Regions from separate parts of the Psychrobacillus sp. 05T411 genome, predicted to be linked through region 3. Evidence: a T-box and tRNA genes for the amino acid it is inferred to sense, from the RefSeq annotation. Region 3 holds a T-box; the other regions hold tRNA genes.
What was found. The T-box of region 3 lies ahead of argS (arginine--tRNA ligase). A T-box ahead of a tRNA ligase gene usually reads a tRNA of that ligase, here a tRNA-Arg.
Positions count from the first base shown of each region.

Region 1: it encodes a tRNA-Arg, which carries the amino acid that the T-box ahead of argS (arginine--tRNA ligase) is inferred to sense. The anticodon was not compared.
Region 2: it encodes a tRNA-Arg, which carries the amino acid that the T-box ahead of argS (arginine--tRNA ligase) is inferred to sense. The anticodon was not compared.

Region 1 is NZ_JBFTLO010000002.1:167,037-175,116, forward strand. Features, by position in the region: gene AC1DFT_RS02260 (hypothetical protein) at 1-523, shown strand, start outside; gene AC1DFT_RS02265 (TPM domain-containing protein) at 564-1,385, opposite strand; gene AC1DFT_RS02270 (LemA family protein) at 1,385-1,963, opposite strand; gene AC1DFT_RS02275 (AI-2E family transporter) at 2,097-3,128, opposite strand; tRNA gene AC1DFT_RS02280 (tRNA-Arg) at 3,331-3,402, opposite strand; gene clpP (ATP-dependent Clp endopeptidase proteolytic subunit ClpP) at 3,566-4,162, shown strand; gene AC1DFT_RS02290 (HPr family phosphocarrier protein) at 4,538-4,798, opposite strand; gene whiA (DNA-binding protein WhiA) at 4,818-5,759, opposite strand; gene AC1DFT_RS02300 (gluconeogenesis factor YvcK family protein) at 5,817-6,773, opposite strand; gene rapZ (RNase adapter RapZ) at 6,778-7,665, opposite strand; gene AC1DFT_RS02310 (NUDIX domain-containing protein) at 7,658-8,080, opposite strand, start outside.
Region 2 is NZ_JBFTLO010000007.1:73,203-81,282, forward strand. Features, by position in the region: gene sdhA (succinate dehydrogenase flavoprotein subunit) at 1-1,289, shown strand, start outside; gene sdhB (succinate dehydrogenase iron-sulfur subunit) at 1,292-2,068, shown strand; gene AC1DFT_RS07220 (acyl-CoA thioesterase) at 2,487-2,939, shown strand; gene AC1DFT_RS07225 (helix-turn-helix domain-containing protein) at 3,001-3,225, shown strand; gene AC1DFT_RS07230 (MarR family winged helix-turn-helix transcriptional regulator) at 3,303-3,761, shown strand; gene racE (glutamate racemase) at 3,771-4,568, shown strand; gene rph (ribonuclease PH) at 4,640-5,398, shown strand; gene AC1DFT_RS07245 (XTP/dITP diphosphatase) at 5,395-5,997, shown strand; gene AC1DFT_RS07250 (metallophosphoesterase family protein) at 6,006-6,500, shown strand; tRNA gene AC1DFT_RS07255 (tRNA-Arg) at 6,669-6,742, shown strand; tRNA gene AC1DFT_RS07260 (tRNA-Arg) at 6,935-7,008, shown strand; gene AC1DFT_RS07265 (zinc-binding dehydrogenase) at 7,373-8,080, shown strand, end outside.
Region 3 is NZ_JBFTLO010000006.1:102,759-110,838, reverse strand. Features, by position in the region: gene AC1DFT_RS06640 (betaine/proline/choline family ABC transporter ATP-binding protein) at 1-910, opposite strand, end outside; gene AC1DFT_RS06635 (methyl-accepting chemotaxis protein) at 1,528-3,213, shown strand; gene AC1DFT_RS06630 (collagen-like triple helix repeat-containing protein) at 3,342-3,953, opposite strand; gene argS (arginine--tRNA ligase) at 4,034-5,698, opposite strand; T-box leader at 5,810-6,004, opposite strand; gene AC1DFT_RS06620 (MBL fold metallo-hydrolase) at 6,122-6,979, shown strand; gene AC1DFT_RS06615 (hypothetical protein) at 7,112-7,552, opposite strand; gene AC1DFT_RS06610 (DUF1028 domain-containing protein) at 7,742-8,080, shown strand, end outside.

The DNA.
Region 1 (8,080 bases), on a different contig from region 3:
CTTTTCTACATCAGAGCCTGGAAAAATTGGGAGCTATAATGGGGTTAAAGATGGTGGAGGCCTAGAGCTTCAAGAGAAAATAAAATATTTTAACGCATATGTCGAAAATAATGGAGATGTGAGAACACCATCGATTGATGTTTCCTTCGACACACTTTGCTTCAATGGTCGCTGGCCTGATCAACAAGGTGAAGTAGAGTTTAAGTTGGGATGTACATTCGTTACAAAAAAAATAAAATCCATCATGACTAAATTTGACAATCTCCTTGTTAAAGAAACAACAGAGCAAGAGACCAATGAGAGGACCGAACTGCTCCCTCAAATGGAAAATTATCAGATTTACCTAACAAACGCTGACGATAAAGGAACGACTTTATATACGATTACCTTATACAAAGATGGAGTTTTGGTGTTCGCTCCCGATTCTAACCTTGGAATTGCTGGAGACATCACTACAGAACCACATGTTTTCTTATATGAGGAGATTAAACTGATGCTTGATGAATTTGCAGACAATGAATAACAGAAAAAAAGCCCTAAAAGGGCTTTTTTTCATAAAATATTTACCATTTGCGTCCTGCTCCGCCGCCACCGGAACTACCTCCGCCAAATCCGCCGAAACCACCACCTGAACTTCTTCCACTTCCTCCTCCGAAGCCGCCAAAGCCACCTCCGAAACTTCCTGGTCCAAACATTCGTGTACTAGAGCGTCTGCCACCAGAACCCGGTCTTCCACCACCGCCTCCCCGACCACCAGACATGATGGTGTAAATCAGATAAATAACGACGATTATCATAATAATAGTTGAAAACGAAAAGCCTCCACCAGATGCTGGATTTTTCGGTTCAACTAGTTCCCCGTCCCAGCCATATTCTGTTGCAACCTCATTGTATAAGACTTGATATGTGGAAAGGACAGCATCATCTACCGACCCTTGTTCCAAAAAAGGTGTCGTATATTCATCAATAATCCTTCCTATTTTCCCATCTGGTAAAGCGCCTTCTAAACCATAGCCCACAGTAATTGCTACATCTCGATTACCTTGCTTTTCAGGATCTGTTTCAATTACAAATAAAACACCATTGTTCTTCTCCTTATTTCCAATACCAAACTCCCGTATCACATCCACACTAAACTGATTGACATCTTGCCCATCCAAAGAATTAATAATCATCACAACAATTTGTGCTCCAGTCGCATTATCTAAATTGTAACCTAGCTCTTCTACTTGTTGTTTGGTCGATTCAGATAAAAAACCTTCATAATCTTGCACATATAATTCTCCAGGTATCGGCTTTGGTATATCAGAAGCAGCCACAGTTACTATTGGAATGAAAAGAAATAAAAGTAGCGCAACGCTAAGCAAACGCGCAACTTTACTCATTACTTCTCATCTCCTTCAAAATCCACTACTGGAGCGTCTTGTGCAGCTGCATCTGCTTTAAAATATTCTTTTTCATCAAAACCAAAGATAGAAGCAACAATACTTCCGGGCATACGTTTTACTTTTTTATTGTAATTTGCAACTACTGCATTATAATCTTGTCTTGCCACAGACAAACGATTTTCCGTCCCTGCAAGCTCATCCATTAACTGTCGGAAATTCGCATCCGCTTTTAATTCTGGATAGTTCTCTACAACTACTAATAATCTGCTTAATGCACCGGATAATTGATCATTTGCCGCTGCTTGTTCTTCTGGCGTATTTGCCCCTGCCAAATTCGAACGAGCGTCTGCGATGTTACTAAGTACTTCTTTTTCATGCGATGCGAAACCTTTTACCGTATTCACTAAGTTTGGAATTAAATCTAAACGACGTTGTAGCTGATTTTCTACTTGCGCATAAGCACTATTCACATCTTCTTCGCCATTTACAAAACCATTGTAACTAGGTATTAGTATTGCTGCAAAAATAGCAATAATCACGATAATTATTACTAACGGTCCTAAAACTTTTTTCATCCTATTCACCTCTAACTAAGTATATTGTTAATGTACCTTAAAATTGAACATATAAAACATACTATGTATACGGTAAAAAGGATAATAGGTTTCAAAAAACACCCTTTCCAATTAGAAAAGAGTGTTTTTTAATCTATTTTTTCCCATCAGGTGGGTGACTGATCTTTTCTTTATTCGTTACTTCAAGTACATCGAGCAGGAAAACAAAAATCGGAATTCCGACAATCAATCCCCAAACACCAAAAAAGCTTTCCGAAAAAATGAGAACGATAAAGGTATAAAAAACGGGTAAATCAGTTTTGGAAGACATCAGCTTTGGATTCAATATATATGCTTCAACTGCATGAATAATCATAATAGCAATTAAGACATAAAATACTTTCAAAAACCCTCCAATTGTAAAAGCAATTAAAGCTAAGGGAATAAGCGATATAATTACTCCTGCTACCGGAATAAGTCCTAAAAAGAAAATCAAAATTGCCAATCCAAATATTTGCGGAAATCCTAAAATGCTTAATGCAATTACTGTCAAAATAGTATTGACAATAGCAATAATAAATTGGGCTTCAATCACTTTACCAAAAGTGCGAGTAAACTTCGAAGCAAAATATTCCACTTCAAAATAAAAAGGTGCAATCTTGCTATATTTAAACTTGCTTGTGAATTCTTTTAATCTTGGTTTTTCTAACAAGAAAAACAAGCTCAAAATTAAAGCAATGATAACTTGAACACTTATTTTACTAATACCTGTAAAATATTTTAGTAGAAATGAAAAACCGTTTTCCAAATAAGCTGCAAGCTGATTTTTAGTAATAATCATTTCTATATAGCCAATTATTACATTTTCCTGAGGCTGTGTATAAAAAGCAGTAATTTGCTTAGCAAGTTGACTGATTTGTACCGTGATAATAGGCAAGTATTTCACGATGCCTAAGGTCAATAACCCGATGATCAGTGCATACATAATGATTACAAGGGTTTTCCGGTTTAATCGTATGTATTTGACTACAAACTCAATGAGGCGATCCATCAGAAAAGTGAAAATAAACGTTAACAAGATTAGATTGATCATACTCCTCATGCTATAGAGGATGAAAACAATTAAAGCAAAAATTAAAACTCGTTTTACTCCTTTTTTTTGAAAAAATTCCGTTACAACGTCCATATACCGCAAAACTCCCTATTCACTTTTTCGAATTAAAATTACCATTATAACGCTTCTTTTTTAATTATTACCGTATATTATGGAGATAACAAGTGAAACGTTCTCCTCAATTCATGGAACATCAAAAAACACGCCCAAACGTTTCAATAGCGTTTTGCGTGTTTTCTTATAATTCCAGCTTAAAACTGAATTACCTTGTATATGCCCTCGGCGAGGATCGAACTCACATTTAAAGCTTCGGAGGCTTCCGTGTTATCCATTACACTACGAGGACTAGCGACTTATATATTATACAAATGAATTCAAAATAATTCAACCTAACTTTTCAATGCTTAATATTTGACCTTCCTTGACCATAATGTGTATGATAAAGTTACAACTGAGATATACTTTTCAGTAATCAACTTACAATACCACCTTTGAAGGAGGCAAACAGGATGAATTTAATTCCTACAGTAATCGAACAAACAAATCGTGGGGAACGCGCTTATGATATTTACTCACGATTATTAAAAGACCGTATTATTATGCTTGGAAGTGGCATTGATGACAATGTTGCGAACTCCATCGTTGCTCAACTTCTATTTTTAGAAGCAGAAGACCCTGAAAAAGATATTTCCATCTACATTAATAGCCCAGGTGGAAGCATCACAGCTGGTATGGCAATCTACGATACAATGCAGTTCATCAAACCGGACGTACAAACAATTTGTATCGGTATGGCAGCTTCAATGGGAGCATTCCTTCTTACAGCTGGAACAAAAGGAAAACGTTACGCACTTCCGAACGCAGAAGTAATGATTCACCAACCACTTGGTGGCGCACAAGGGCAAGCAACGGAAATCGAAATTGCTGCAAAACGCATCTTATTCTTACGCGACAAGTTAAACAACATTATGGCAGAGCGCACTGGTCAACCGATTGAAATCGTATCAAGAGACACAGATCGCGATAACTTCATGACTGCTGAACGCGCGAAAGACTATGGTCTAATCGATCATATTATCGAACGCAGCGAAATGAAAAAATCATAATAAAGAATTGTACCCAAGGAAATTTTACTTTCCTTGGGTACTTTTGTGGGGAAATAAAACTAGGTGAGACGTAAAACGTCGTGTATGCGGTCAAGTATCGACTCTTTTACCTGGAGAAGGATGTCAATTTATAAACGCGCAACGTTTACAAAAAAACAAGACACAACCATCCTCGTCTCACTCCAAGTAAGGAGCTATTTTATGCTTTGGTTGCTTTCACTGGCAATTTGGTTGCTCTCATGCTGAATTGGTTGCTTTCGGAATAAAATTGGTTGCTTTCAATGACCGATTGGTTGCCCTAATCCATTTATTGGTGGATTATTTACAAAAAGAGCCATCCCCTAGTCAAGTTTGACTAAATGGGACAGCCCTTTCTTAATATTCTTCATTGGAGATAAATTTTGCTAGTGTTTCTACTGCTTCTTCCTCGTCAGAACCTTCTGCACTTAAGTTTACAGTGATTCCTTTACTAATTGCTAAGCTCATGATTCCCATAATACTTTTAGCATTTACCTTTTTCTCATCTTTTTCTAAATATACATCCGCGATATAACGGTTTGCCTCTTGTACAAATAATGCTGCTTGTCTTGCTTGTAATCCTGCTGGTAATTTCACTTCGACTTGTTTCTCTGTCATTAAAATACGCTCCATTTCACTAAATTGTTTCGCCTCTACGAAGTGCATCTGCGATTTCATCTATTTTTCGTAATCGATGATTAATACCAGATTTACTAACGTTTCCAGTAGAAACCATTTCACCTAACTCTTTTAAGGTCACATCTTGATATTCTACACGTAAACGTGCGATTTCCCGTAGTTTTTCTGGCAATTGATCGAGACCGATCGAACTTTCTATATATCGTATATTCTCAACTTGACGAATAGCTGCACTAATCGTCTTATTTAGATTAGCCGTTTCACAGTTAACTAAACGATTCACGCTATTTCGCATATCTCGGATAATGCGCACGTCTTCAAATTTTAATAAAGCACTATGAGCACCGGCTATGCTTAGAAAATCAGAAATTTTTTCTGCTTCCTTCAAATAAGCAACAAAGCCCTTTTTCCGCTCAATCGTTTTCGCATTTAACTCAAATCCATTCATCAATTCCACCAGTGCATCACTATGTGTTTTGTACAATGAATAAATTTCTAAATGATAAGAAGATGTTTCCGGATTATTAACAGATCCTCCAGCTAAAAAAGCACCTCTTAAATAAGCGCGCTTACAGCAATTCTTTTTCACTAAATCTTTGGAAATAGAATATTCAAATTGAAAATGATCTTTCAATATTTGTAAATCCTCTAGTAACTCTTTCGATCCTTCTCGGATACGGCAAATATAAATATTATTTTTTTTCAATCTCATTTTTTTTCGAACGAGCAATTCTACTTGATACGGATATAAAGATTTTATCAATGTGTATAATCTTCTAGCGATTGCCGCATTTTCAGTTTGCACATCTAAACTAAGCGCCTTATTGCTAAATGAAAGCGATCCGTTCATTCGAATAAGGGCTGAAAGTTCAGCTCTTGCACAACATGGTTTGGACTCTTCTTGCGTCATTTCTTTTTTGGTTTCAGAAGCAAACGACATAATCCGTTTCCCCCTTTCTAGCTAAGGATTACAATAACTCATTATGTATGTAATCACTTACGCATATTCTACAAGCCATTTCGCTACTTTCATCGCATCATGACGTACTGCGCCACCATGGACAATGGAAATGTCTTTTTTCACGACTGCTAAGTTTAATGTTTCTAGTTTTTCTATATCTATTTTGACAGGTGATGCTTTTTCCTGCTTGTATAAATATTGCACATTTTCAGGGATTTCTTCATTACTTATTAAAACCGCATCTAAGAAATTCTCACCTACATGATCAAGTAAGGCGTTGACATGATCGAATGCAGTGTAATCACTTGTTTCCCCGGCCTGTGTCATTAAATTACAAATATATACTTTTTTCGCTTTTGACCGAATAATTGCATCTTTTATACCTTCCACTAACAAATTCGGTAAAATACTAGTATATAGGCTTCCAGGCCCAATTGCGATAATATCGGCTTCTTTTATCGTATTAATTGTTTCTGGTAACGGTTTCACATCGGATGGAGAGATAAATACCTTTTCTATTTTCTTTCCATACAATGGAATTTTAGATTCACCACTTACAATTGTCTGATCCTCGTATTGCGCATGAAGTGTGACTAATTGATTGGCTGCTGGTAGAACCTTTCCATGCACCTTTAATACACGGCTCATTTCACTAATAGCATTAGCAAAATCACCCGTAATAGAAGTTAATGCTGCCAACATTAAATTTCCTAAAGAATGCCCTTTAAGCTCTTCCGATTTAGAAAAACGATACTGGAACATTTCTTCCACCAATGGTTCTACATCCGAAAGTGCCGCTAGCACATTTCGAACATCCCCAGGCGGTGGAATATCATAATCATCCCGTAATCGACCAGAACTTCCACCATCATCTGCTACAGTGACAATTGCTGTAATGTCGAGTGGGAATTTCTTTAAACCACGAAGCAATGTAGACAGTCCCGTACCACCACCAATAATAACTATTTTCTTACGGTGTTTTGTACGCTCCATTCCTTCATTCCTTTCTTATCGTTACATCTCTATGTGTGATAACCGTTTTATCTTCTGCTTTTAATAGTTTACCAAAGTATTCAGCTAATGTAACGGATCGATGCTGTCCACCCGTACAACCAAATGCAATAACTAGCTGTGTCTTACCTTCTCGTTTATATTGTGGAATCATAAACAAAAACAGATCAGTTAGCTTTTCGATCAATGTCTTTGTATCCGCCCATTTTAAAACATAACCAGATACTTCTTCATCTAGACCTGATTTCAACTTGAGTTCTTCTATATAGAAAGGGTTGGGAAGAAAGCGTACATCAAATACTAAATCGGCATCGATCGGGATTCCATGTTTAAATCCAAAAGACATGACGTTTACTGTAAATACTTTACTACCTTTTGACGAAAATTCAGCTTGTATTTTTTCCCTTAACTGACGAGGCTTCATCGTAGATGTATTATAAATAAATTGTGCTCTTCCTTTTAACTCCGAAAGTAACTCTCTTTCTTTTTTGATCCCCTCTAGCGGGAGACCAGAATTAGCTAGTGGATGAGAACGTCTAGTCTCTTTATATCTTCTTACTAATACTTCATCTTTCGCATCTAGAAACAATACTTTTGGAGTGATCGTTGTTGCTTCTTGTAACTGATTAACTGATTCCACTAAAGAATGGAACATTTCACCACCACGTAAATCCATAACTGCTGCAATATTTCGAGGTTGTTTATTGGAATCAATCATTAGCTTGATGAATGTACTTAAAAGTTCCGGTGGCAAATTATCAATACAATAATACCCAAGATCTTCAAAACTTTGAATGGCAACTGTCTTACCTGCTCCAGACATTCCTGTAATAATGACCACTTCGGTTTCCGGCTTTTGTATAGTACTATCCATTGTTTACTTCTCCCTCCGATGATTGCTGAATCGTTTCTGTTATCAATGAAAAGTCAGGCGTGTAAACAAAGGTTCCATATTGCATTCCTTTTTCTTGCACAGCAAATAATAAGTTCGTTCGATCCCCTTCAGCCATTGGAAGCGTATGTAAAGCTTCTACTGGATGCCATTCTAAAATACCTTCTTTTGTTTCATGGAATGGCCTACCTTCCAAATCTTTGGCGACAAATGTGAATAACATCCACTCATCGATTCGCTCCCCATCTTCTTCGATAACCATGGTGTAAATTCCTTTTAAATGGGGTCCAATAGGGATAGCATTGGTTTCCTCGGTAAACTCTCGAACAGCAGAAACTAGAATAGATTCTCCTACTTCCATCTTGCCACCAGGAGCTACGTACCAGTTTCTCCTAGG
Region 2 (8,080 bases), on a different contig from region 3:
GATGGGAATTCCTTGGAATTATAAAAGATAGTGAAGGCATTTGTCGCGGTATTAAAGCGCAGAACCTTAAAACAATGGAAATTCGAGCTTTCCGCGGGGATGCTGTTATTATGGCAACTGGTGGTCCTGGAATTATTTTCGGAAAAACAACTAACTCTATTATAAATACTGGTTCTGCAGCTTCTATCGTTTATCAGCAAGGTGCATATTATGCAAATGGAGAATTTATTCAAATTCACCCAACTGCAATCCCAGGTGACGATAAACTACGCTTAATGTCAGAATCAGCGCGTGGTGAAGGCGGACGTATTTGGACATATAAAGACGGAAAACCTTGGTACTTCCTAGAAGAAAAATATCCTGCATACGGTAACCTAGTGCCTCGTGATATTGCAACGCGTGAAATTTTCGACGTATGCGTTAACCAAAAACTTGGTATTAACGGAGAAAATATGGTGTATCTAGATCTTTCTCACAAAGATCCGCATGAGCTTGATGTTAAGCTAGGTGGAATTATCGAAATCTATGAGAAATTTACTGGAGATGATCCTCGTAAAGTTCCAATGAAAATTTTCCCGGCTGTTCACTATTCAATGGGTGGACTATGGGTGGATGACGATCAAATGACGAACATCCCTGGATTATTTGCAGCAGGTGAATGTGATTACTCTCAACATGGTGCCAACCGTTTAGGTGCAAACTCATTACTATCTGCTGTATTTGGTGGAAGTGTTGCCGGACCTAATGCAGTTCACTACATGAGTAAACTTAAAACACATGCAATTGATATGGATGATGCCCTATTCGAAGCTGAAGTGAAACTTGAGCAAGAAAAATGGGACAAAACGTTAGCGATGAAAGGTACGGAAAATGCTTATTTAATTCATAAAGAATTAGGTGAGTGGATGACTGACAACGTAACGGTTGTTCGTTATAATGATAAACTAGAAGAAACAGATAAAAAGATCCAAGAACTGTTGGAACGATATGAAAATATCAACATGGATGATACACAACAATGGTCTAACCAAGGTGCATCATTTACTCGACAGTTGAAAAACATGCTTGTGTTAGCTCGCGTTATTACAATAGGTGCACTTCAACGTAACGAAAGCCGTGGAGCGCATTACAAACCAGATTTCCCGGAACGTAATGATGAAGAATTCATGAAAACAACGATGGCGAAATTCGATCCTGTAACTGGAGCTCCAGTTATTCATTATGAAGAAATCGATGTATCGCTTGTTGCACCTCGTAAACGTGATTATTCTGCGAAAGGAGAAAATTAATCATGGTAATAGCAACTGAAACAAAAAAAGTTCAAATCGAAATTTTTCGACAAGATACACCTGAATCTACTCCATATTGGGAAAAGTTTGAAGTAAATTATCGTCCTAATATGAATGTGATTTCAGCGCTTATGGAAATTCGTCAAAATCCTGTCAATGCGGATGGGAAAGCAACTACTCCGGTAGCATGGGATATGAGCTGTTTAGAGGAAGTATGTGGAGCTTGTTCGATGGTTATCAACGGTAAACCACGTCAATCTTGTTCTGCATTAATCGATCAATTAACGCAACCGATTCAGTTAGCACCAATGAAAACTTTCCCTGTAGTTCGTGATCTGCAAGTAGACAGAACACGTATGTTCGATTCATTGAAAAAAGTAAAAGCATGGGTTCCAATCGATGGATCATACGATCTTGGGGAAGGACCACGTATGCCAGAACGTAAACGTCAATGGGCTTATGAATTATCTAAATGTATGACTTGTGGTGTTTGTTTGGAGGCATGTCCAAACGTTAATAGCGGTTCATCATTCATGGGACCTGCACCACTTTCGCAAGTACGTCTATTTAATGCGCATCCAACAGGTTCGATGAACAAAGATGAACGTTTAAATGCGATTATGGGAGACGGAGGCCTTGCAAACTGCGGTAACGCACAAAACTGTGTTGTTGCATGTCCAAAAGGTATTCCTTTAACAACTTCTATCGCTGCATTAAACCGAGATACAACAGTGCAAATGTTCAAAAACTTCTTCGGAAGCGACCATATGGTTGACTAATAAAGAAATGCGGAAGCGCCTATGTTAAAGGAATACAGTCTAAGTTCGCGACATCGTGTCGCAACGACTGCATGACCTGCATCCTGCAGGCCTCCGACAGGCAAATTGGGATGTGGTAGGTCTGCAAAGTGCGCCACATCCTGTGGCAAAGCAGACATGACCCGCATCGTGCGGGCCCAGGAGGCAGCTCTTCAGCCACCACAGCTTTTTCACATTTGACCCCGAGGGGCAACGTTCTTCTGCGACGAGCTGTGCGCAGGAGCAAGGCGCTGCAGCTGGACAATAACTAAGTAGGGAAGTTAACACTTTCTCTTGGATCATCATGAAAAGTCTGCGTAGAATATAATGTTCTATGCAGACTTTTTGTTTCTCTGTTACAATAAATGAATAAATATTCATTTACTGGGGGATGATTTTGATGCGAGCTAGTTACATAGAAGATGTTGCGAGTTGGGAACAAGATTTTTCTTTTTACACGGAAGTAAGCGTACGTTTTTCAGAAACGGATATGTACGGACATTTGAATAATACGGTAACGTTTGCTTACTTTGAATATGCACGTATTGAGTACTTTAAACACATAAACTTTATGAATGAATGGTTAAATCCAAATGGTGAAAAAATTCCAGTTGTCGCGGATTTACAATGTGATTATGTCCAACAAGTATTCTTTGACGAAAAACTTCGGATTTATGTAAAAGCTTCTACAATTGGTTCTTCGTCCGTTGATATACATTACATGGCTAAAAACGAAAAAGGCGAAATGGTCTTTACTGGAAGGGGCACCATCGTGCAAATCGACAAAAAAACGGGGAAAGCTTCTCAATGGAACGAAAAAGAACGAGAAGTTTTTAAAAACAGTGCCAACTAGCCGTCACCTACTATCCCGATGCTACATACGTTAGTAGGAGAGTGGATAGGGGGCTAAGGCATTGTACGATAACAATCAGCATCGATCAATATTGACAAACAGAGAGCGTCAAATTTTTCAGTTACTAGTAGAAGATAATTCTACAAAAGAAATTTCAATTCAGTTATCAATTAGTGAAAAAACGGTAAGAAATCACATTTCTAATACGATACAAAAATTAGGAGTATCGGGCCGATCACAAGCAATTGTGGAACTATTAAGACTAGGTGAACTATCGTTGAATTAACTTGAATCCTTGCCATTTTCCTCAGAACACGTCACAATAATAAATAAGAAGAATTGTTTTGAGGAGTGAAGGATTATATGGCAGATGAAATAAAAGATATGGAACATAATAAAAAAGATGTTGCTTTTTTAGAAAAAGAGCTTCGACATATATCGGGTATTATTAAACAGAGAGGCCGTCAAATTTTAAATGCTTATACAATAACACCACCGCAGTTTGTAGCTCTACAGTGGCTTTTAGAACTAGGAGATATGACAATTGGTGATCTTTCCAATAAAATGTATTTAGCTTTTAGTACAACGACTGATTTAATCGATCGTATGGAAAGAAGTGAATTAGTTCAACGAGTTAGAGATGAGCAGGATCGCCGTGTTGTGCGTATACACTTACTAGCAGAAGGTGAACGTATTATTGAAGAGGTTATTGATAAAAGACAACAATATTTAAAAGAAATCCTCGGGCAGTTTGATGAAAAAGAAGTAGCAAATTTATCGATTTTATTAGAAAAATTACATCAAGAGATGAAAAAGAACTGAGGAATTAACGTGAAAGCCCCAATTGGTGTTATAGACTCCGGAGTAGGTGGATTGACCGTCGCGAAGGAAATTATGCGACATTTACCTAATGAAGAAATAATTTATATAGGAGATACAGCTAGATGTCCGTATGGACCAAGGTCAAGCGAAGAAGTACGGAAATTCACATGGCAACTCGCTACGACGCTTGCCAAAATGAACATAAAAATGCTTGTCATTGCTTGCAATACAGCTACGGCAGTGGCATTGAACTCACTAAGTAAAAAAATGCCCTTCCCTGTGATTGGTGTTATTTTTCCAGGAGCGAGAGCAGCGATTAAAGCAACAAAAAAGAATGAAATCGTAGTGCTAGGTACAAGCGGTACGGTTAAAAGTGGAGCGTATGAGAAGGCAATTGCGGCTTTAAATACATCCAGTAAAGTTATTCCACTCGCTTGCCCAACATTCGTTCCACTCGTTGAAAGTAATGAATATGAAGGTGAGTTCGCAAGGAATATGGTAATGGAAACATTATTGCCTTTAAAAAATGAGCAATTTGATACAGTTATTCTTGGATGTACGCATTATCCATTACTACAAAAGCATATTGAAGAGGCAGTTGGCCACAATGTAAAAGTACTTTCCTCTGCTGAAGAGACAGCCCAAGATGTAATGGAGTATTTAAATTATCATCAGATGCATCATCCGATAAAAGAGAAGAAAAACCCTGTTTTTTATACGACGGGATCAGTGCCAATTTTTAAAACGATTGTGGAAAAATGGCTAGAGTTACCGAATGCAGATGTACGAACAATTTCATTCAAATGACCCTGTTAGCTTGAGAAACCTTAAATAACGGGGTCTTCTTTTGCATGAATAGACTAAAGGAGAAATATATGATTAGAACTGACGGAAGAAAAGTAAATGAACTAAGAGATGTACATATAGAAACAGATTATTTAATTCATCCAGAAGGGTCTGTATTAATAACGGTTGGACAAACAAAAGTCATTTGTAATGCGACTATTGAAGACCGAGTGCCACCGTTTTTAAGAGGACAAGGTAAAGGTTGGATTACTGCGGAGTATTCTATGCTGCCGCGGGCGACGGAATCACGCAACCAGAGAGAATCATCTAAAGGGAAAGTGACTGGTCGTACGATGGAAATCCAACGTTTGATCGGACGAGCACTTCGCTCGGTAGTCGATTTAGAAGTAATCGGAGAAAAAACAATTTGGATTGATTGTGACGTTATTCAAGCAGACGGTGGTACTAGAACGGCAAGTATTACAGGTGCCTTTGTGGCATTGACGATTGCGCTTGGAAAATTATTTGAACAAAAACAATTGGCCTATTTTCCAGTTCGTGAATATTTAGCTGCAACAAGTGTTGGGGTGCTGGAAAACGTTGGAGGCGTACTAGATTTAAATTATGAAGAAGACTCTACTGCTTCCGTTGATATGAATATTGTTCAAACGAGCAGTGGTGAATATGTAGAACTGCAAGGTACTGGAGAAGAAGCAACATTTTCTCGAAAACAATTAATGGAGATGTTGGATTTAGGAGAAATTGGTATTAAGCGATTAATGGATATCCAACATGCGGCTCTAGGCGAATTAGCGACTAAAATTGGCGGGGGAGGTCCTGAAACTGTATGAAAAAAATAATTATTGCAACGAAAAATAAAGGAAAAGCAAAAGACTTTGAGGCACTATTTGGCCCGCTTGGCTATGAGGTATTGACGCTCCATGATGTAGCAAATGATATGGATGTAGAAGAAACAGGTACAACTTTTGAGGAAAATGCATTATTAAAAGCAACGGCACTCGCTAACCATCTACAAACAATGGTTATAGCAGATGACAGTGGACTTGAAATTGATGCACTAGACGGTCGCCCAGGTATTTATTCTGCGCGGTATGCGGGGGAAGAGAAGAGCGACGAAGCAAATATCGATAAAGTGCTAGAAGAGCTTAAAGACATCAAAGAATCGGAAAGAACAGCGAGATTCGTTTGCGCGATCGCTGTAGCTTTTCCTAAAGGCGATCCATTTACTGTAAGAGGGACTTGTGAAGGGGTTATTGCTCAAGAAAGAAAAGGCACGAATGGATTTGGATATGATCCAATCTTTTTTGTTCCTGCAGAAAACAAAATGATGGCGGAACTATCAGCCGAAGAAAAAGGCGCTATTTCCCATCGCGGTAATGCACTCCAATTACTTGCTACGAATTTAGATGATTTAGTTGGGAAAGCATAGATATATCGATGAAAATATTAGTGATGAGTGATACACATCGGGATGCAGAGACATTGGAACGAGTGATGGAGCATTGGACGAATGTGGAGGCGGTAATTCATTGTGGTGATAGCGAATTACCCGCTTCTTATTTCGAAAATAGACCAGTTCATATTGTTCGAGGGAATTGTGACTTTGATGAAGGTTTTCCCGAGGAAGTAATAACGGAGCTAGAGAACGAAAAAATATTAGTTGTACATGGGCATAAGCATCATGTAAAAACGACACTTATGCCACTTAAGTATCGTGCAGATGAAGTACAAGCTACCATCGTTTGTTTCGGTCATTCGCATATGCTCGGTGCGGAATTGCAGAATGATATTTTGTATATTAATCCAGGAAGTTTGCATAAGCCGCGTGGACGTAAAGAAAAGAGTTATGCAATTGTTGAAAAAATGGAACATTCATGGCATGTAAACTTTTACTCTTCGGAGCATGTGATACTAGAAAGTATACGTTTTTGATTTTATTTGGCAAAGGTCAACTTAGGTAGAGTGAAGTAAAAGCATTTAATTCATTAGCCTTATACGAAATCGAATAAAATATATCTTTTTTAAAAAATCGTTGACTTTGTTCAATTTTAATTATATACTAAATCTTGTCTTTCCTATCTGTGTGGTGGGGGAGTTCTTGTCTCAGTAGCTCAGCTGGATAGAGCAACGCCCTTCTAAGGCGTCGGTCGGGAGTTCGAATCTCTCCTGGGACGTATTAGAAATCCCTTCTAATTTTCTATTAGAAGGGATTTTTTAGATAATAAGGTTATATTAGTTTTATATTACAGAACCAGTAAAATACCTGAAAAAAATTTCAATAAAAGGTTGAATTTTGATAAATTTCCTATATAATAAATAAAGAAGGTAATTTTGGTTTTCGATCTAATTACTTCCTTTATACATAAGTCTCAGTAGCTCAGCTGGATAGAGCAACGCCCTTCTAAGGCGTCGGTCGGGAGTTCGAATCTCTCCTGGGACGTTCATAAAAAAGCAGTAAATGTTGATATTCAACATTTACTGCTTTTTTTTATTTGAGAGCGAGAATGTTTGTATTCTTTCTATAAAACTCAATTGATTCCATTTTTTTTTATCTCTAAAAAAATTAGGATCTTATTAATGAAAAGTCTTTTGGATCTCGTGAAAACTTTGATCAAAGTTTTCACGAGATTTTTTATTTTTTTCGATTTAGGTACAGAGCAAGGAATGATTTCCTATAGAGAGCAAGAAGATTAACTATCTCCCGAAAAAAGAAATATTTTCATGAGTTTACGAATAGATTATGAAATAGCCATGCATTCATAATTTGTTTTGGCAATTTTTATAATAATATTGGGGGTTATTGGGTGAAGGGGAAAGTCGCGGTAATGACAGAACCAGAACAGATGGTTTTTGAAGAGTATGATTTACCGAAGGCAGCAAAAGATTCCATATTGGTTCGTGTTAAAAGGACAAATGTTTGTGGGTCGGAACTGCATATTTGGAAAGGGTTACATCCTACGAAAAAATCCGGGGTAATGGGACATGAAATGGTAGGGGAAATTGTTGAGCTAGGTGAAGGCGTCACAACTGATTATGCTGGACAACCAGTACAGGTGGGTGATCGAATTGCAGCAGCTTATTTTTTGACTTGCAAGAAATGTAAACACTGTTTGCAAGGGTATTTGAATTTATGTGAAAACGCATATGAGTATTGGAGCAAAGAAGCGCATGAGTATCCCCATTTTCATGGATCATTTGCTACGCACTACTATATCCATCCCAATCAATATTTTTATAAAGTACCGGACAATGTTCCAGATGAAGTTGCAGCTGGTGCAAACTGTGCCCTGTCACAAGTGTACTTTGGCATTGAAAAATCCGGATTAAAATATGGGGAAACAGTTGTTATCCAAGGTGCCGGTGGGCTTGGCTTGAATGCTACTGCAGTTGCAAAAATGTTTGGAGCTAAAGTGATTGTCATTGACACCGTACCAAATCGTCTTGCTTTAGCAAAAAGATTCGGCGCTGACGAGATACTTTCGATGGATGAGTATAAGACGGTTGAGGAACGT
Region 3 (8,080 bases):
TGATTAATTCATAAGCAGAAACAATTCCGACGAGAGTATCATCGTTATCATCTATGATAATTAAAGAAGTAATTTTTTGTTGGCGCATCATTAATAGCGCTTTTTCTGGAGAACGATGAAGGTAAGACGTAACGACTTTTTTAGTCATGACGCTGATAACTGGCATTAGTTCAGGATTTTGAACGATACGGTCTTTACCGATAAACTCTTCTACAAATCCAGAAGCAGGTTCTTGTAATAATTTCTCAGGGGTGTCGATTTGGAGTAAATGGCCGTCTCTCATAATAGCAATACGATCTCCAAGTTTTAATGCTTCATCCATATCATGTGTTACGAAAACGATTGTTTTCTTTAGTTTGCGTTGAAGGGACAGCAATTCTCCTTGGAGCTGATCACGAGTAATTGGATCGAGTGCGCCAAAAGGTTCATCCATTAAGATGACACGTGGATTGGATGCAAGAGCTCTTGCGACTCCTACACGTTGTTGTTGTCCACCAGAAAGTTCTTTTGGGTAACGAGAGCTATAAATTTCCGGGTCAAGACCGACCATGATTAATAGTTCTTTTACACGGGCTTTAATTTTTTCTTTGTCCCAACCTTTTAGTTCCGGAACAATGGCAATATTTTTTTCAATTGTGTAATGGGGGAAAAGACCAATTTGTTGAATAACATATCCAATATTACGTCTAAGTTCTGCGGCGTTTAACTTGGTAATATCTTTTCCATCGATGGAAATAGTACCACTGGTATGATTAATCATCCGATTAATCAGTTTCATCGTGGTTGATTTTCCGGAACCACTTGGACCAATCAGTACAAGAAATTCTCCTTCTGGAATGTCAAAACTAACGGAATCCACAGCTTTAAAACCATCTGCATACACTTTGCTTACATTTTCAAATTTGAGCATAAGTACCTCCTTTAAAATATGATGAGACAATTAAGTGGTAATAATCAGCAGATTTCTCATCATTTCTAACTAATTATTAGTTAACCAAACAGCTTAAATGTATGGTTGTTTCCCCATACTTGTGCAATCAGTTCTTTTTTGGATATAAAAAAAGGACTTCTCCTTATATCCATGAACTGAATGAAAGAGATTCCTCTATGCCATTGCTAAGACATACAGCGTAAGTTTCAGAAATGATTTTAACAAAATGGTATCTACCTAGGACGAAGAAATTTAGTAGCAATTGGAACTGATAAAAATCAGTTAAGAATGTATTCACAAGTAGGAAAAAATAAAGGGGAAAATCGTCTGGTTTTTTGAAATAAAATCAATTATTGAATTTATCTAACATTTTAAGCATATCACTGTTTCCAAGGATAGGCAACCAAGCCTCCAACATTGGGGTGCCATGAACCCAGTCTTCCTACTATTATGAACGGTAGGAAAATGTAGCGGTTTACATGCAATGTAGTAGGGTAGACATGACTCAACTAAGTATTAATTCGAACTAGATTCATTTATTACTATTCTCTGTTATACTGTAAAATGAAAATTTTCAAAGAGTAAAGGAGAAAAATATGCGAATTAAGACAAGGCTAATGCTTGTTACTTCCATTTTAGTCATATCTATCATTGTAGTTGGTGGGTTTGCAACATGGAGTTTATCTCATACAGTAGCAAAAAATAATGAATTGAATACGCTGATGGAAATGCAAAAAATAGCAAAACAAATACAGTACCGTCTTGCTGGCCTTTCCAATGATGAGCGTGCACTTCTTCTCACGGGCGACAATACGTATGCGAAGCAAATGGAAGAAAAATCTACAAATATTCAAGAACAATTCGATAACATAATCGCTCTTACCAATACATCTTCCACTAAGGAAACGATAGATAATATTAGAGCGGATTACGAACAGTTTTGGGCACAAAGCCAACTAGTCATTCAAAACAATACGATTAATCGAACGAAGGCAGAAGAAATTCATTTTGGGGAAGAACGAAGAATTCGGAAGGAAGTATTAGATCCGTCCTTTGAAGCCTTCATCGAACAGTTGGATAGTAAAACAGCTGAAGTAGGCCAAAGTTTGGAATCCCAATCCACAGTAAGTCAAGTAGTTTTACTCGGTATTTCCTTGCTGGCAGTAGTAATTGGTATCGTCTTGAGTGCAATGTTACTAAAAGCTATATTAGTTCCTTTACGTCAATTAAAGGAGCAGATGAATGATATTGCTAGTGGAGATGGAGATTTAACGAAAGCTCTTCATGTAAAAAACAAAGATGAACTAGGAGAAGTAGCAACTTCGTTTAATGAGTTTCTCACTTCCTTAAAAGAAATGATCCAGCAAATTAGTTTTTCTTCTGCGCAGGCTGCTTCGACAGCGGAAGAATTCTCAGCAAGCGCAGATGAGTCGAAACGAACATCCAATCAAATTGCGGAAAATGTCCAAAATGTTTCGATAAGTATGGGCGATCAAACGAATATATTGAATGAAAGTTCGATCGCTGTCGAGCAGTCCTTGCACATGCTACAAAGTATGACCCAACGAACGGCGGAAGTGTCTGAAGAGACAAATGAAGTTAGTATACAGGCAGATAGTGGAGAGAAATCTGTGAGAGAAATCGTGACCTCCATGGAAGTCATTCATCAATCTGTAAGTGCAACCGACAAAAATATTAACTCATTGGCTGAAGATGCTATTAAGATTGGGGAAATTACAACAATCATTAACGAAATTTCAGATCAAACGAATTTACTTGCTTTAAATGCAGCCATTGAAGCGGCTAGAGCTGGTGAGCATGGAAAAGGATTTGCTGTTGTTGCAGAGGAAGTACGAAAATTAGCGGAACAATCCAGTAAATCAGCCAATCAAATTCGAGCGTTTATCACTAACATCCAAAATAATACAAATGATACAGTTCATACAATTGAATTAGTAAAAACAAATGTAGATAATGGAATTCAACTAACATCCGTTACTTCCGTTCAATTTCAAGAAATTATCCAATCTATTTCGCAAGTGTCTGGAAAAGTACAAGAAATTGCAGCGGCTACCGAGCAACTGACAATGGACTTTACGACGGTTGCGCAAAAATATGGGGAAGTTTCAGGACTATTCAAGGAAAACGCTGAAAGTGCACATGAAATAGCAGCAGCTACAGAGGAGCAGTTAGCATCGATGGAAGAAATTCAAATAGCTGCTAATTCGTTAACAACTATATCGGATACACTTAATGAAATGGTGCGTCAATTTAAAATTTAACGATTGAAAACTTCCCGCCAATTGAGCAAACAGGCGGGAAGTTTTTGTGTTCCAACGTGTCCCGGTGTCAGAAGTAAATTAGAGAACTTTCAGAATTGTTCAGGAGTTGTGTCTAAAACAGGAATGTTTTAAGAAAGCTTTTTGATCGTAATCGCTGCGTTGACATTTGTTTGTGTGCCACCTGCATTTACTAATAAGTCGAGATGGCTAGGCGTGGATGTATGATTTCTAAGGGTTAACTCGGTATTGTCTTCTAATTGAAGGATTTGAATACCAATGTTCTGTGCATTTCCGTCATCTGCACCAAAGGTTGTATTCGTTATTTCTACACCATTGGAAAATAGAGTTAACTGATTGGGTTGTTTTCCAGTTACATGATAGAAAATCTCGTAAATGCCATTATCTTTAATTATTATTTTAGACTCTCCAGCATTGTGTGAAATCCCTTGTGTTATAATGCCGGTTGAATCGAAAGAAATATCCTCTTCTTGATGAATTCGTTGTTCACCAATGTTGTAAATATATGCAAATTCATTAATTCCACCAGATGATCCAGCAGGACCTTGGGCACCCGTTTTTCCCTGAGGCCCTTCCAATCCCATAAACCCTCGAGGTCCTCTTTCGCCTCGTTCACCAGGAGGACCTTGGATCCCAGGAGGACCTTCAAAGCCCATTGGACCTCTTCTGCCTCTACTGCTGTGAACATAGCCACATTTACTACATGGCTGGTTATTATCCAATTAATTTCACCTCCCCTATTGATTAACTTATTCATAAAAGGGGAGGGGAATTGGACTTTCGTCAGTGTTTTCTGGGTATGTTACATTTCCACTGGTGCTTTAATGCCGAGTAGTCTTAATGATTCTTCTAATACAATGACAACAGATTGAACGAGTGCAAGGCGATACGACAAATGAATGGTATCCTTCATGATTTGTATATTTCCGTAAAAAGAATTAAAGGTTTGCGCCAAATGCACGGCATATTTTGCGAGCAAGGATGGATCATATTCGGCTGCAGCTCGTAAAATTACCGATGGGAACTGTTCGAGGTATTTAATGATTTCCCACTCATAATCATTTACGTCCCTTACTTCCAAAGTGTTTGGAGTAGATGCTTTTCTTAAAATGGAACATGCTCTCGCATGGGTATACTGAACATAAGGGCCGGTTTCACCTTCTGTTTGAAGCATTTTCTTTAAGTCAAATTCGATGTCATGCTTTCTGTGTTGTTTTAAATCGCTAAAAATGATGGCACCAACACCGACTTCTTTTGCGACTTCCTTTTTATTGACTAATCGAGGATTTTTTTCTTCGATTGTCTGCTCCGCTAACCGAATGGCATCACTCAACACTTCTTCAAGTAAAATAATTTTCCCTTTACGTGTCGATAACTTTTTACCATCTTTTAAGATTAGCCCAAAAGGGATATGGTGAATAGTATCTGACCATGTATAGCCCATTTTATTTAATACGGTCTTTAATTGGGGGAAGTGCAAGCTTTGTTCATTACCTACTACATACAAAGATTTAACGAAATTATATGTCTGTTTTCGTTGAATAGCGGCTGTAATATCTCGCGTCGCATATAAGGTTGCACCATCGGATTTTTTTATAAGGCAAGGTGGTAAATGTTCCCCAACATCTACTACAAGTGCACCATCTGATTCTATTAACAAATTTTTTTGTTGCAGCTCTTCGACTATTTGTTCCATTTTGTCATTGTAATAAGCTTCTCCACGATATGAATCAAAGGAAACGCCAAGTAAATCATATATCTTTTGGAATTCTTTAAGTGATTCAGTTCGAAACCATTTCCAAAGTGTTAATGCTTCTCCATCTCCATCTTCTAACGATTTAAAAGCGGCTCTTCCTTTGTCATTTAAAGAATCGTCTATTTTAGCTTCTTCATGAAAACGAACATAAAGGGATAATAACGTTTGAATAGGAGCTTCCCGTAATTTCTTATCATCTCCCCATAAATGATAAGCTACTAATAACTTCCCAAATTGGGTACCCCAATCGCCAAGATGATTAATCTTAACAGGCTGATAGCCAATTTTTTCATGTAATAAAGCAATGGAATTTCCTATGACTGTCGATCTTAAATGCCCCATAGAAAACGGCTTTGCAATATTAGGTGAAGACATATCAATCGAAACAACTCCTCCAGCCCCTGCATCAGAAGAACCGTATTGTTTTCCTTGCTTATGAATATTCGTCAAAAGCGACTGAGTAAATGTCGTTCTTTTCATGAAAATATTTACATACCCATTTATCGCTTCGATTTTTTCGATACTGTCGTCTTGAATGCTTGCAGCAAGTTCTTGCGCAATAAGGATAGGAGATTTTCTAAGTTTTTTAGCAAACGGAAAACAAGGAAGGGCAAAGTCACCTAAGTGAGCATATACAGGTACTTCAATCATATTTTCTTCGATTAGTTCAGTTGTGAAGCTTTGTAGAATTTCCACTATTTTCGTTTTCAATTGAACTCCTCCTAATTATTACAAAGGTATTACGGGTGCCTGGCACCCGTAATACCTTTGTAATATTCATGGGTTATTGGGTAAATAAAAAAAGCTTTCGTCTCATTATATTAATGAGACGAAAGCTTAACTTCCGCGGTACCACTCAATTTGCCTATTTCGGCCACTTTCTCTATAACGGTGAGTCTCCGGCTTTTCAAATAAGCATCTCCAAAGTGCGGTTCGCAATTCTTCTTAACTAGGCTTCCACCATCCCTAGCTCGCTAGCTAATCCGAAATTGTTACTCTCTTCTTCTAAGATATTGTATTTTAAATTACCAAATGGAAAAGGAAAAGTCAAATTTTTTCGAAAAAAATCTTAAGGGTATAAGTTCATGTAGAAGTGAAAAGCTACCTATGATATAAAATGGAAAGAGGGAGTTTATGGAGTCTAATATTTCATACGGAGATGATTATAAGTTTATCCCGGCAACGTCGATTGCAAGTGGAATAGGAATGGAAATTTTACCCGATATATATTGTCATACTGTGCAAATCGTCAATATTTGTTTAGTTGGAAAGCCAGGGTCAAATGAATTTGTATTAATTGATGCTGGAATGCCACACTCGGCTGACGAGATTATATCTGTTATAGAGGAGCGTTTTGGTGCAGACAGTAGGCCAAGCGCCATTATTTTAACACATGGCCATTTTGATCATGTAGGTGGAATTATTGAGTTAGTGAATAAGTGGGAAGTTCCAGTATATGCGCATCCTTTAGAATGGCCATTTTTAACTGGAAAAGAAAGTTATCCTAAGCCTGATCCGACGGTAGAAGGTGGAATGGTCGCTAAAATGTCTCCAATGTTTCCTACTGATCCAATTAATTTAGGAAATAACGTAAAAGAATTGCCTTCCGATGGGACGATTCCTTATATGAACGATTTTAAATGGATTCACACACCGGGTCATTCCCCAGGGCATGTTTCATTTTTCAGAGAGGAAGATGGAGCATTAATTGCAGGTGATGCATTTGTTACAGTTAAACAAGAATATTTGTATAAGGTCTTAACTCAAGAACAGGAGATTAGTGGACCACCTAGATATCTTACTACTGATTGGGTGGCGGCTAGAGAATCGGTAAAAAAACTAGCAGACCTAAAACCGAAAGTTGCAGTTACAGGTCACGGATTACCGATGTCCGGGGATTTGTTAACGAGTAGTCTGCATTTACTTGTGAAAGATTTTAACGAGATAGCGAAACCTGATTATGGAAAATATGTAGATAAACAGAACCAATAAAAAGGTATCTATAAAAACGTTTAGAGGGTGTGAAGTCACACCCTCTAAACGTTTTTATTAAGATAATAATGTAGCAACCATTCCGTGCACAGCAAACAGGAGACATATTGGTGTAAGTTATAGTCCTTTTCGTTAAACAATTTGTATATTAACTATCTTTTTGGAAGAGTCATTGTCCGTATCTCTATGTTCTTCAATAATCCAATTAATAGATAAAATTTGCTGCAAGTCGGGAAAACTTTTCGTTTCGATTTCTAGATGATGGATACCCGTCTCGGATGTTTCATAGTCTTTTTCGGCGACTTTATTGAATTTCATTTTTAATAGGCTTTTTAAACCATTCATCGTAAGAAACTTTACTGTGTATCCATCTACTAGCGCAGATTTAAATCCATTTGTATCTTGCTCAAATAATTTGATAAGCTCATTGAAATCAAAGGTTGGTTTTATATTCTCCCAATTACTAGTATCTTTTTTCTCGAGATGAGCTACTATTTCTTCATTCGAAATACCATTACTGCGTAGTGCTTCAATCATATAAGCATCCATCATCGATATTCTATTGTTTTTCATTTATATACCCCCATTATAATAACTAAATTCTTATCTTAATTATAACAGAATGCAAACAAGCGAATTGTGTGGGTATTGTGTGAGTGACTGGCACTTAAAAAATATTCGGAAGTTTCATATTATTTGAATAAAAGTTACAATAGGAGTACATATCAAGGACTAAAAACTCCAAAAGAAAGGGGCACAAAGATGACATTTTCCATTGTTGGTTTTGATCCAAAAACAAATGAATTAGGCGTAGCAGTAGCGTCAAAGTTTTTATGTGTTGGAGCAGTGGTGCCATATGCAAAAGCAGGCGTTGGGGCAATTGCTACACAGTCATGGGCTAATTTAGATTATGGGAAGCATGGTTTGGACATGCTAGCAAAAGGATTTACACCAGAACAAGTAATAACAGAGCTTACTAGAAATGATAACAGGTCTACTTATAGGCAAGTTGGAATTGTAGATGCAAGAGGACATAGTGCAACATTCACTGGAGATGATTGCTATAAGTGGGCTGGTGGTTTTGCAGAAATAAATTTTGCA